Regions from separate parts of the Paenibacillus sp. FSL F4-0125 genome, predicted to be linked through region 1. Evidence: predicted binding sites of a transcription regulator. Region 1 holds the regulator's gene; the other holds the start of a gene.
The links. The regulator Rex, encoded in region 1, represses fermentation and respiration genes when NADH is low (regulators of the CRP and FNR family bind a similar motif). The targets are predictions, from matches to a motif close to TTGTGAAATATTTCACAA.
Positions count from the first base shown of each region.

Region 2: a site for Rex is predicted at 3,586-3,603, ahead of NST74_RS15290 (cytochrome ubiquinol oxidase subunit I). Genes of this name have one in related genera too.

Region 1 is NZ_JBBOZJ010000001.1:4,493,827-4,500,210, reverse strand. Features, by position in the region: gene dinG (ATP-dependent DNA helicase DinG) at 1-2,167, shown strand, start outside; gene NST74_RS19995 (redox-sensing transcriptional repressor Rex) at 2,301-2,951, shown strand; gene NST74_RS19990 (amidohydrolase) at 2,941-4,242, shown strand; gene NST74_RS19985 (cell wall elongation regulator TseB-like domain-containing protein) at 4,409-4,927, shown strand; gene NST74_RS19980 (hypothetical protein) at 5,340-5,882, shown strand; gene NST74_RS19975 (AAA family ATPase) at 5,875-6,384, shown strand, end outside.
Region 2 is NZ_JBBOZJ010000001.1:3,476,841-3,482,947, reverse strand. Features, by position in the region: gene cydD (thiol reductant ABC exporter subunit CydD) at 1-975, opposite strand, end outside; gene NST74_RS15295 (cytochrome d ubiquinol oxidase subunit II) at 1,044-2,060, opposite strand; gene NST74_RS15290 (cytochrome ubiquinol oxidase subunit I) at 2,057-3,421, opposite strand; gene NST74_RS15285 (GNAT family N-acetyltransferase) at 3,986-4,837, opposite strand; gene NST74_RS15280 (hypothetical protein) at 4,893-6,107, opposite strand, start outside.

The sequences.
Region 1 (6,384 bases):
GCATGCTGAGAATCCGCTACAGAATTTATCATTTAAAGATTATATGGATGAAGTAACGAAACGGCTTAAAGACACTTTGCCACAGTATGAAAGCCGAGAAGCTCAGGATATTATGATCAATGAGGTGATAACGGCACTTGCCGAAGACAAACATCTATTGATCGAAGCAGGGACAGGAACCGGCAAATCGCTTGGTTATTTGTTGCCTGCCATATACCAAAGTGTTCGCACTAATGAAAAAGTTATGGTCAGCACTCATACCATTAATCTGCAGGATCAATTGCGTGAGCGTGATATTCCTTTGTTAACGCAGGTAGTTCCGTTTCCATTTAAAGCTGCGATTTTTAAAGGCAGAGGGCATTATTTGTGTCTTCGTAAGTTTGAACATAAAATTAATAAAAAAGACTTTATAAGTCCAAGGGAAGATGCACTTACTGCGGCTCAGATGATCGTTTGGCTGACACAAAGTGAATCAGGAGATGACGAAGAGCTCAATTTAAGCGGTCGTGGCGGAGATTTCTGGGAGACGGTAGCAAGCGATACCGATTCTTGTCTCGGTCGCTCCTGTCCTTGGTTCCGCAAGTGTTATTACCATCGGGCAAAACATGAAGCGGGTATTGCTGACGTGGTTATTACGAACCACTCTAAGCTTTTCGCAGATGTTAAGGCTGGGCACCAGCTACTCCCGGCTTATGAACATCTTGTTATTGATGAGGCCCACCATCTGGAGGATGTGGCTGGCAAGCATTTAGGTATGCATATGAAGCATTTCACGGTGGCTCACACGCTGTCCCGATTATACAAGGATAATCGTAACGGCCAACTCCCAACGCTTCGTCAAATGCTTCAGTCATCAGGCAGTGAGGAAGCTTCTGAATGGAGCGGAGTTATCGATAGAATCTATCCAGATCTGCTTACTGTAAAAGAAACCTGGGATCTACTTAGTGACAAGCTATTCAGCCTCTTGCCGGAACGTAGCGATGCAGCAGCGGGAGAAGCTGGACAGCTAGTCATGCGGTTACTTCCTACCCGTAAACCGAAGGATTGGGATGAATTGGTTGCTTTAGAGAATACTATGAATCTGACATTAAGCGAAATTATCCGTAAGGGTGATAAAATGCTTAATGAGATGCGTGATCAAGAAGGTCAATCTTCTTCAGATAGTCTAGTAACCGATATTAGCGGCTTATTCAAGGATTTAGCTTCTATACGTGAGCAAGTACGGTTTTTTATGGGATTAAACGACGAGAATGTAGTATATTGGCTGGAGGCGAATGGAAATTATCGCAGCAAATCGCTACAGCTATATGCCGTCCCTGTTGATGTTAGTACCCAGCTTAAAGAGCTGTTCTTCGACAAAAAGAAAAGTATTGTGTTAACCTCGGCGACGCTTTCTGTCGATAAATCGTTCCAGTTTATGATTGATAATCTCGGACTCAATGAAGCTGCGGAAGAGGGGCGTCTAATGACATCTCTCCTTCCTTCTCCCTTTAAGTATCGGGAGCAGGCACTATTAGTAATTCCACGGGATTTCCCTAGTGTGAAAGGCAGTGTGGGTGATGCCCGATTTGTCGATACGCTCGTACAGTCACTAGCAGAAGCGGCAATTACGACACGCGGACGGATGCTTGTTCTGTTTACTTCTTACAAGATGCTGCGCCAAGTTTACGATCCTCTGAAAGAGGCTCTAGCCTCACAAGAAATTACGGTGCTAGGTCAAGGCGTGGAAGGTGGAAGCCGCAGTAAGCTGATTCGACGTTTTCAGGACAGTGCTGCTTCAGTTCTACTTGGAACTAGCAGCTTCTGGGAGGGAGTAGATATTCCGGGTGAGGCATTGACATGCCTGGCCATCGTGAGGCTTCCATTTCAACCGCCTAATCACCCTCTAGCGGAAGCGAAGTCTGAGTTATTACAAGCCCAGAAGAAGAATCCGTTTATGAAATTGTCGGTGCCTCAGGCAGTTATCCGCTTCAAGCAAGGATTTGGAAGACTGGTACGGACAGCGCAGGATCGGGGTATTGTTATAGTGTATGACACTAGGGTTATCGAATCTCATTATGGGAAGTATTTCCTTTATTCGTTGCCTGGCCCGAAAATGGAACATATGTTGACGGATCAAATGGTTCCTCGTATAGCAGAGTGGTTGGAAGACGGAGGCGTTTCTTAAGAAGGACATCTTCTGTTTAATTAATCACTCCACAATGAAGGGCGGTATAAGAGAATACCGCTCTTCATTGAGACGAGGTACAGAAATTTTAATAGGATTTAAACAGATTAGTACTTAAATTAGGAGGTAAATTATGAAATCGGATAAAATATCAGAAGCCGTTGTTCGAAGACTTCCTGTGTACTTACGTTTCTTGAATGATCTCCAGAAACGTGAAATATTAACCGTTTCCTCGCAAGAATTAGGACAAAAACTTGATCTCAATCCCGCTCAAATCCGTAAAGATTTAGCGTATTTTGGAGACTTCGGCAGAAAAGGTATTGGGTATGACGTAACTTATCTTATTGAGAAAATCCGTCATATTTTAAAGCTGGACCAACAGCTGAATGTGGCTTTAGTAGGTGCCGGTAACCTTGGACATGCATTATCTAATTATAATGCTTATCTGAAAGATACTATGAAGATTACCGCTATATTTGACTCTTATGCACCTAAGGTAGGGCGGAAAATCAACTCTCTTACGGTTCAACCCATGGAGGAGCTAGGTCAGACAGTTCGTGAGCAAGGCATTCGAATTGGGATTATTACAGTACCTGACTCAGAAGCGCAGAATGTAGCAGATATTCTTATTGAATCTGGTATTGAGGCGATTTTGAATTTTGCACCAGTGATTCTAAAAACACCACCGAATATCCGGGTTCATGCAGCCGATTTTACAACGGATTTGCAAAGCCTTGCTTATTATTTGAAAGACGGAAAGGAAGAAAGCGGAAATGAAGAGTAGTAAAACGATTATCAAAGGCGGGCGTTTTCTTATTCCGGGAACGGATGAGCCTGTTCTTAGTGGATATATGACTATTGAAGATGATTTGATCACTTACATAGGAAAAGAAGAGCCTTTGATGGAAGAAGGTGTGCAAGTTGTTGATGGCAGTCGTCTGTTGTTTATGCCTGGTCTGGTAAACACACACGGCCATGCCGCAATGTCATTGCTTCGTGGTTATGGAGATGATTTAGCGCTTCAAGTGTGGCTTCAGGAAAAAATGTGGCCGATGGAAGAGAAATTCACCGGAGAAGATGTGTACTGGGGAACCTCCTTGTCTGTTCTGGAAATGCTGAAAGGTGGCACTACAACCTTCCTGGATATGTATGATCATATGGATCGAGTAGCTGAGGTGGTCGAATTGTCAGGTATCCGTTCCGTATTGATGAGAGGCGTAATCGGCCTTTGTCCAGAGGAAGTACAGAATCACAAGCTTGCGGAAGCGATTTCTTTTGCACGTAACTGGCATGGAAAGGCTGACGGTAGAATTACAACGATGATCTCGCCACACGCCCCATATACCTGCCCGCCGGATTTCTTTGTTAAGTTTGTACAGGCGGCACATGATTTGGATTTACCGATGCATACCCATATGTCCGAAACGAAACGCGAAGTGGAGCAGAATGTAGTGGATTACGGACTGCGGCCTGTAGCGCATTTAGAGAAGCTTGGAATGTTCACACGTCCGTCTATTGTTGCTCATGGCGTTCATTTGAATGATGAAGAGATCGAGATTCTGGCTCGTCATAATGTAGGTGTATCTCATAACCCGGGAAGTAATCTAAAACTGGCTAGTGGAGTTGCTCGTGTTACAGATCTTCTAAAGGCCGGTGTGAAGGTGTCGCTGGGTACAGATGGCGCGGCAAGTAATAATAACTTGGATATGTTTGAAGAGATGCGTCTTGCAGCACTTATCCATAAAGGTGTAAGTGGTGATCCTACGGCTGTACCGGCTCCGGAAGCTCTGAGTATGGCTACAGAGTATGGCGCGAAGTCTATCTTTTTAAATGATGTGGGCAGGCTCGCTGTAGGCATGAAAGCTGACTTTATCGCGATTGATATAGACCAGCCGCATTTACTACCGCACACAGATTTGCTGTCTCATGCTGTATACTCTGCCAGTGCCAAGGATGTTGAGCATGTATGGGTGAATGGTAAACAGGTTGTAAAACATGGACAATGTCTAACGTTAGATGAGGAAGCTATCCGTCGTAAGGCGCAAGAATCCTTTGAGGGGCTGCTCAAGCGCTAGTCTAAGATCATAAATTAACTGAAAGGCTGTGACTTTCTGCGTTTGCAAAAGTTACGGCCTTTTCTGTAAATATAAGAATTTATATGAATGAATATGAAACTTTGGATAAACACACGGGTGTGTTATATAATCAAAAAAGATATATTACTAGAAAGGGAGCTGTACCTTGAAGAAAAGGAAAAAATGGATCCTCCTGGGGTCAGTTCTGATTCTGCTCCTTCTGTTTGGACTTATCCAGTTCTATGCCTATATTATGAAAGATCAATGGAACGAGCGAGATATTGCTAAGGATATCGCCAAAACCAGCGCTGGTCTGACAGAGGTAACTAAAGCACAGAAATCCGTGTGGGATGAAAATGCAGTGTACTGGGTCTTAACAGGGAAGAATCAATCCGGGACCGAGTTGATGGTATGGGTACGCTTTACTGTAGACGGGAAGTTTGCAGAAGGCAACGACGCAGTATATGCTGAGGAACTGAGTAAAGGGACCTCTGAAGCGAAAATACGCAGCATAATTAAAGCTGATCTTCCGGACGTTAGTATCGAGCGGTTGTTGCCGGGGGTATATAACGGAGAGTACGCATGGCAGCTTTTTTATAAACAAAGCGGTCGGTATTATTATCAATTTTATCGGTTCTCAGATGGAGCTCGAATGGGTGAAGGATATAGTTTACCCAGCCGCTAAAATAAACAAGAGTACTATACTAGAAACAAGCGGACCATTTATGGTTCGCTTGTTTTCGTTAATTTGATGGATTATTTTGATATACTTGTAATGTACTATTTGTGATATACTAAATAGGCAGTTTTTATATATTCTTTTTAAAAAACACATGTGAAAATGAGCCTGTTAATGACAAGTAACGGCCCTTTTTTAGTTGAAATAAATCAATATATTTATTGAATTGGAAAAAAATAAAAAATAAAATTTTAAATATCTTCACACTTTTTTTCATTATCGTATATACACTTGTGATATACTACTGTTTGTAAATAGAACAGTAGTAAGAGAATGTTAGGCTCTGATGAGCGCTTAACAGCTTTGATTTATTGATCATTCTGTTTACATTTTGTCATCTTTGAGAGGAGGACGTTTCTTGAAATTACGTCTTGTACCTGTACTGATAACGTCTCTACTGTCGGCTACTCTATTGTTCGGAGGATTCTTTTTATATCGTCAGTTTGCTTTACAGGAACCGCTCCAAAAGATTGTATCCGGTTATGAGGGAGTAAATAATTCACATATTAGTATTAACCGCGATGAGGTCACTTTGAAACTTGATTTGCAGCCGGGCACGAATTTACGTGATCTGGTATCGTATGTATCCAAAGAAGGAAAGTCAGTGATTGAAGGACGTAAACTTAAACTCGATGTGGATCAAAATTCAAATGAATTATTAGATGATTACTGGGATAAAGCGTTGTTCTCTGTAGCTGAAGCCATGGAGAGCCGTAAATATACTCTTATACCTACAGAACTTGATAGATTAAAAGAGCAACATTCGGAATATAAAGATGTGATAGCAACAACTGAAATTGACGACAACAATGTGTATGTAAGCTTGAGTAATGGAAAAGAAAGTAAATTCGTTATTTTGCCGCGAAAACCTGCGACCTTGGGGGTATGGAATAATGCCTAAGTATCTAAAAGAAATTTTACTCGGATTTATTCCTGTACTGTTTATTTTCATGGCTTTTTTAGGTATTAATATATTCCCAATTGTTATAGCAGCTGGAATGCTTACTGCACTGCTTATAATTGCTCATTTGCGCGGCGGGCTTACGGTGAACGCTGGCGCTGGGAAAAAACGCAAGAAGGAAGGACCTTCGAAGCTAACTTTTGAAGAAATTGGCGGGCAAGACAATGCGAAGCAAGAGCTTCGTGAAGCACTCGATTTTTTGATCCGTCATGAGGAAATTAGCAAATTTGGGATTCGCCCCTTAAAAGGGATTCTGCTCACTGGTCCTCCAGGAACAGGTAAGACCCTTATGGCCAGAGCGGCTGCACATTATACAAACTCCGTATTCGTAGCTGCATCAGGTAGTGAATTTGTTGAAATGTATGTGGGTGTCGGGGCCGGCCGGATTCGTGATTTGTTCAAGGATGCCCGTAGCCGCGCTGTTAAGGAGAACAAGCAGAGT
Region 2 (6,107 bases), 1.0 Mb from region 1:
GTCCATGCTCTCCCCTGCCGTTTCTTCAAGCATCTGTTCCACCTTACGAACTGCCCCCATACTTGTTCGGCCACTGTGAAAGGCCGTTCCCGTATTCTTTAACAGGTTGTAAAACTCGGGAACGAGCAGCAAAACGAAAAAAGCGGTGTGGAACGTCATAGATTTGAAAACGAGCAACTGGATAGCCAGTTCGAGAGCTACAATGCCGATGCTTAGCATCACGATCGATTCCAGCATGAAGGTGTTCGTAAACGCAATCTTCAAAATGCCCATTGTGGCATCACGGTAACTCAGGCTACTGTGTTCAATTTTCTGTTGCTGACGGTGTGCCCGTCCAAATATTTTTAACGTCACCAGCCCTTGAAGAGAATCCAGAAACGTCCCCGAAAACTCAGCAAGTTGTGCATATTTTTCTTCAGATTTGTTCTTCGTTTTCAGCCCTACCAAAATCATGAACAGCGGGATGAATGGAGCTGTAAACAATAGAATGAAACCTGTGTTAGCATGTTGGATAAAAGTAACGACCAAAATTAGAATCGGGATGATAGCAGCTTCCATCATCCGCGGCATGTACTGACTGAAATAACTATCAGCCTCATCCACAGCATCCAGAGCAATACTGACCTTCCCTCCTGTCTGTCCACGAAGGGTTGACGGCATGGAAGCGTGGGTCAAGTTTTGCAGCACAGCCGCTCGCATATTCGTCTTGGCAGTGGCAGCCATGTGCAAACCAACTTTACCGTTTGCATACGACAACAGTGTGCGTACAGCCATAACAGCCAGAAGTATGCCAAGCAACAGGATAACCGATGAAAATGAAGCTCTCTCCACAAAAATCCTTTGGACTGCTTCAGCAAGCAGCCCTGCCTGACTCACAATAGCTGTACCAAGAGCAAGCGAAATGACCGCGAGGAGGGTCATATTTTTCCTTTGTGAAGACATTTGCTGAGAAATCAGACTGGATTTCCTCTTCACAGATCACACCTCCTTTATATATAGGCTTGTAGAGAACCCTCAAACATGCCGTAATGGATTAATCAGCTTTATTTTTTCCCTTTTACATAATCCGCATCAAACAGGAAGAGTTTGAAGACCAGAATAAGGGATGGGATCAACAGGCATAGACCGCCGATAAATACAACAACTAACGCCAAGCCCATTGCTGGTGAAGTTGCACTGCTCTGAATCGTGATATACGGATCAAGAATATAAGGGTATTGCCCAATCCCATACGCGAAAAAAGCACAGAAAAATTGCAACATGATGCATATGAAAGCTAATCCGTAACGGCGTCCGTTATATAACAGCCACATCGCGATCATGAAGAAAGCAACGGAAAGTGCCAAGAGCCACCATAAATCCATCATATTTTGAAAATGCCGTTCATTGTGTTGGCCCAAATAGATAAATGCTGTCAGTGCGAGAATTATCGTCGGTGTGCTCCAAAACAGGGCGTAGTTCCGCATCAGCTTCAACGCGGAATGATCCTCTGCACGAGATGCGTAAAAAGTCAGAAATGAGCCGCTTATGAACAAAACGGACACGATTGCCAGTCCAACGATGCTCCACGATAACGGATTGGTAAACAGCGCCCAGTAATCCAGAGAAACTGACTCAGCCTGCTTCACAATAAAGCCGCCTTCAGACAAAGTTAGCGCCACTGACAACGAAGCCGGAATAAGCAGGCCTGTAGCTCCGTACAAAAAAAGATAGACTATGTTTTTCTTGGAACCATAATTTTCAAAAGCATAGAACGAACCGCGAATCGCAAGAAGAATCACTGCAATACTTCCCGGAACTAGCAGCGCGGAGCCATAATAATAGGCTGTATCCGGAAAAAATCCGACGATGCCAATGTAGAAAAAGATAAAAAATACATTTGTGATCTCCCAAACGGGTGATAAATAACGGGAAATCAGACGATTAATGAGATGATCCTGCTTAGTCAAACGAGCATAAAAGGCGAAGAATCCTGCACCGAAATCAATGGAAGCTATAATTAAATAGCCGTACAAGAACAGCCAGAGCACCGAGATGCCAATTATTTCGTAACTCATCATTCAGTGCCCCCCTTTTCCGTAGATGGATTAGGATGTTCCTTCATCCATTTCTCCATCTCACCTTCTGCCGGATTATTGTTGAACAAGCGTCTTAGCACGATTACACACATACTGCCGAGTACGATGTACAAGAGCAATAAGGCGAAGAATATAATTCTTACATTCGGTGAAGTCGTGGCAGCCTCCTCTACACGCATATATCCACGGATAATCCACGGCTGTCGCCCAACCTCTGCATAAAACCAACCTAGCTCTACAGCTAGAAAAGCGAGCGGTGCGATCAGTGCGATGATGCCAAGCATCCACTTGTTAAGCGCATTGCGCTTTTTCCAGAACACAAACAGGAAATATAGGACTGCTATCGCGAGCAGAGCAAATCCGATTCCGGCCATTAAATCAAACAGGTAATGAACCAGAAGCGGTGGCCATTCATCCTTGGGGAATTCCTCCAGCCCCGTTACCTCTGCATTAAAGTCTCCAAAAGCCAGGAAGCTGAGCACCTTCGGCAAATGAAGAGCCCCTAGAACTTCATGCTCTGCATTCAGCCATCCCATTAAAACCAAATCCACACCGCTACCCGTCTCAAAATGCCACTCTGCCGCTGCAAGCTTCTCCGGCTGATGCTCGGCCAAAAACTTGGCGGACACATCTCCAGCTAACGTGTTCAGCAAGCCGAACAGTAAAACAACCGCCATCATGAGATTCAAGGATTTTTTGTGGTATGCGGATACCCCTTTTCTCAGCATCGCAAAGGCTGCAATCCCGGCTAACAAGGCAGCTCCTGTCAAATAGGCCGAGCTTAATACATGGAACACCTTGGAGAACGTCGCCGTATTCAGCATCGCTTGCACTGGGTCAATCGCTGTGAATTGGCCTGCTTCCATGACAAAGCCTCCAGGCTGGTTCATGAATCCGTTCACCGTCGTAATAAAGACGGCAGACATGCCTGCCCCAGCGACAATAGGAATCGTCAGCAGCCAATGAATATACGGATTTTTGAACCGATCCCACGTATATAAATAAATGCCCAAGAAGATGGCTTCAAAAAAGAACGCAAACACTTCCATGAATAACGGAAGAGCGATAACATTCCCAGCCAGTTTCATAAAATTCGGCCACACCAGTGCCAGTTGTAGTGAAATCGCTGTACCGGTCACGACACCAACCGCTACAGAAATGACAAATCCGCGAGACCACCTCTTCGCCATAAGTGTATAATGGGGATCTTTCTTTCGGATCCCGATGAACTCTGCTATAGCGATCATTAGCGGTATACCGACGCCAATCGTCGCAAAAATAACGTGGAACCCGAGAGTCAAGCCTGTCACCAGCCTGCTCCATAGCACCGTATCAATTGCCATTCTTTACTTCTCCCTTCAAACTCTGTTCATTTTTCGTGATAAGTTGATGCTTATGATTAGGCCGGCTTACTCTTGGGCTGCATTCAATATCAGGTTTAACCGGGCTCAGTGACATCGTTGCCTATTCGTTTTAGTATGACGTTCCTCGTTCTTTGATATGTAAAAAGAGAAAAATTTCACAAATCAAGAGTTGGCGATCCTGATTTACCTGATACTGAGCAGTCAAATTAATAATGTGACCTAATGATTAAAATCATCTTATCTTAAAATGCAAGTAATTCAATCACAGAAAACTCTTAATCCTTAAACGTTCAAGAAAGGGACAAATCTTTCTAACAACTCAGTGAATAACACAAAAATCACCCGAAGGAGCTATTGATTCATTAGTATATATGTGATGTCACAAGTCTTCTCCTAATTTGATGTTAGAGAAAAACGATATTTTCTCATCCTAATCCGTAATATATACTCCCTTTTTCAATATAAAAAACACTGACTCAAATCATCAGTGTTTTTGAATTAAATATCGTAATGCTTACCAATGGCATCGCTATGTCATCTTCGTCATGACAAATCTTTTTCCATTTCATATTGCTCGATGTATACGTCAAGACCAACTCCTTGAAGGAAACGTATAGAATTTCTATCTCTTTTGTCTACATTATTGACGGTAATGGTTGGATATCTCTTTCCGATCCAATGAAATAAGGAACGTCCAAATCCTCGGTTTCTTTTTTCTCGCAAAACACCGAACTGTAGAACTGCTCCGTTGGCCGATTTTATTACCGCGTATCCACAAATCTTATTCTCTTCCCTTATCGTGACCACATCGTATAAATGCGGGTTTCGTAAAATTGCATGAACAGATTGTTCCCAAGATGGTTCGAAATTCCAGTAAGAATGTACCGATGTCCAATCCAAATCTTCCAGTCGAACCGTAGCAATGGAAGTAAAACTAAGATCGTCCGGAAGGGTTACATCAATGCGCCCCTTGAAACAAACCAATTCTCTATGAATTTGAAATCCTATGGCGGTATACGCTTTTATAGCTTTATCATTGGTTTGGATCACTTCAAGCAAGCATTTTTGAATATGATGTTTTTTAAAAAAGGGAATAGCATGACGATAAATTTGTTCGACTAGCCTTTTCCCTCTATATAAAGGAATGACTCCTGTACCGGTATTAAATGCAGTTCTTTTACCGTTATGTTCACCGATGCCATGCATAACAAATGCAACCTGCTTATCTTGATCATAAGCACCGAACGACAACTGATAATTCACTTCCGCACCTGCAAACTTATCAGCTAATTGCTCCGAAGAAACTTGAAATGGAATGACATAATCGGAGAAGGCTTCGTTAAAGCAAGTTGTAAACTCTTCTAATACAAGGTCCTCAACATTTTTGATCAACATGTAGTTTTCTCTCCTTTACTTTTAGTTTTATGACTTATGATGCAGTCAACTTCCTTCATTTAGTTCGGCCATAGAAAAAAGAATACCCGTCTGATTTCCCTAGCTTAGTCGTCTCCGTTGCGTCCACTAGCTTGACCGCTTTTAGTAACGATACAATTTGCGTATGCATTAGCTTTGCATCAAACTTATCCATCTCTCTGTTTTCACTATTCACTAGTAGATAATCGGGCATTGGAATGAAGCCAATTACAGGTATACCTGATTCAAATAAAGGCTGACTCTCTCCAAACTCAAACTTGTTATGTCCACGCAATAATACAGTACGTGTGCTATCTGTCTTTTCAATAGCCTTCAGCCAAATGGCTGCCATCATTTCATTGCCCGCATAAGTATATTCAGTACTTATTTGTCCAGTAGGGCCATAGTGACCCGTAATATCGTCCTTCCACTCCATGCTACCTAAATGTTCAACCGTAATTCCAGCTACAGCTGTTAAATGGTCTTTCTTGCCATCCCAGAGCTCTCGATGTCCCTCCATCCAGGTGGAAGTTGCTTGAGAAGACCCTTTGAAATCCGGTAATCTAAAATGCCCTGTCACAAAAGCGAAAATCATCGTACGTTCCGGCTGCTCCTGCTGTAAGTAACGAATCATGGACAGCATGCCCACAGCACCATTCTCCTCCACTACATTTATCCCATCCGTATGCGTATTTACGATTATCGCTTCGTCTTTATTTTTACCGTCAATTTTCACATAAAAGGATTCTGTTGGAGCATTTTTTTGTATTTCTGCTTCTAAAATAACTGTACCTTCTTTATGCTCCTGAGCTGCGCTGATCACCTTCTGCCCATCCGTTTCATTAACCCAGATCGCAGGGATTCCAGCATAATCGGTGGTAAAAGGCACATATTGCTTTGCAACCTTATCATCGGAGACCCCTTTCCAGACTAGAACAACTGCTTTTACGCCCATTTCCTTCGCTTGCTCCAATTTAGCTTCTTTTAAAGCTGTAGTGAGAACTAGATCGCCTTCATTTGGGGCAATTTGGCTTTCCATTGGAGATGAATCCCGCATGTTCATTACGATCCCACTTGGGAAATTTCTAAAATTCTCAATTTCAATGACAGCAATTTTCCCGCTGGCCTGGTCATATTCACCGCGCTTCGTATACACCAGTTCCCCTGTTACGCCCTTTTCGTCAGTCTCTCCGGAATAGGGGAAAGCTGAAGAGACATGAATTTCCTGCTGATCAATCATTAAAGAACTGCT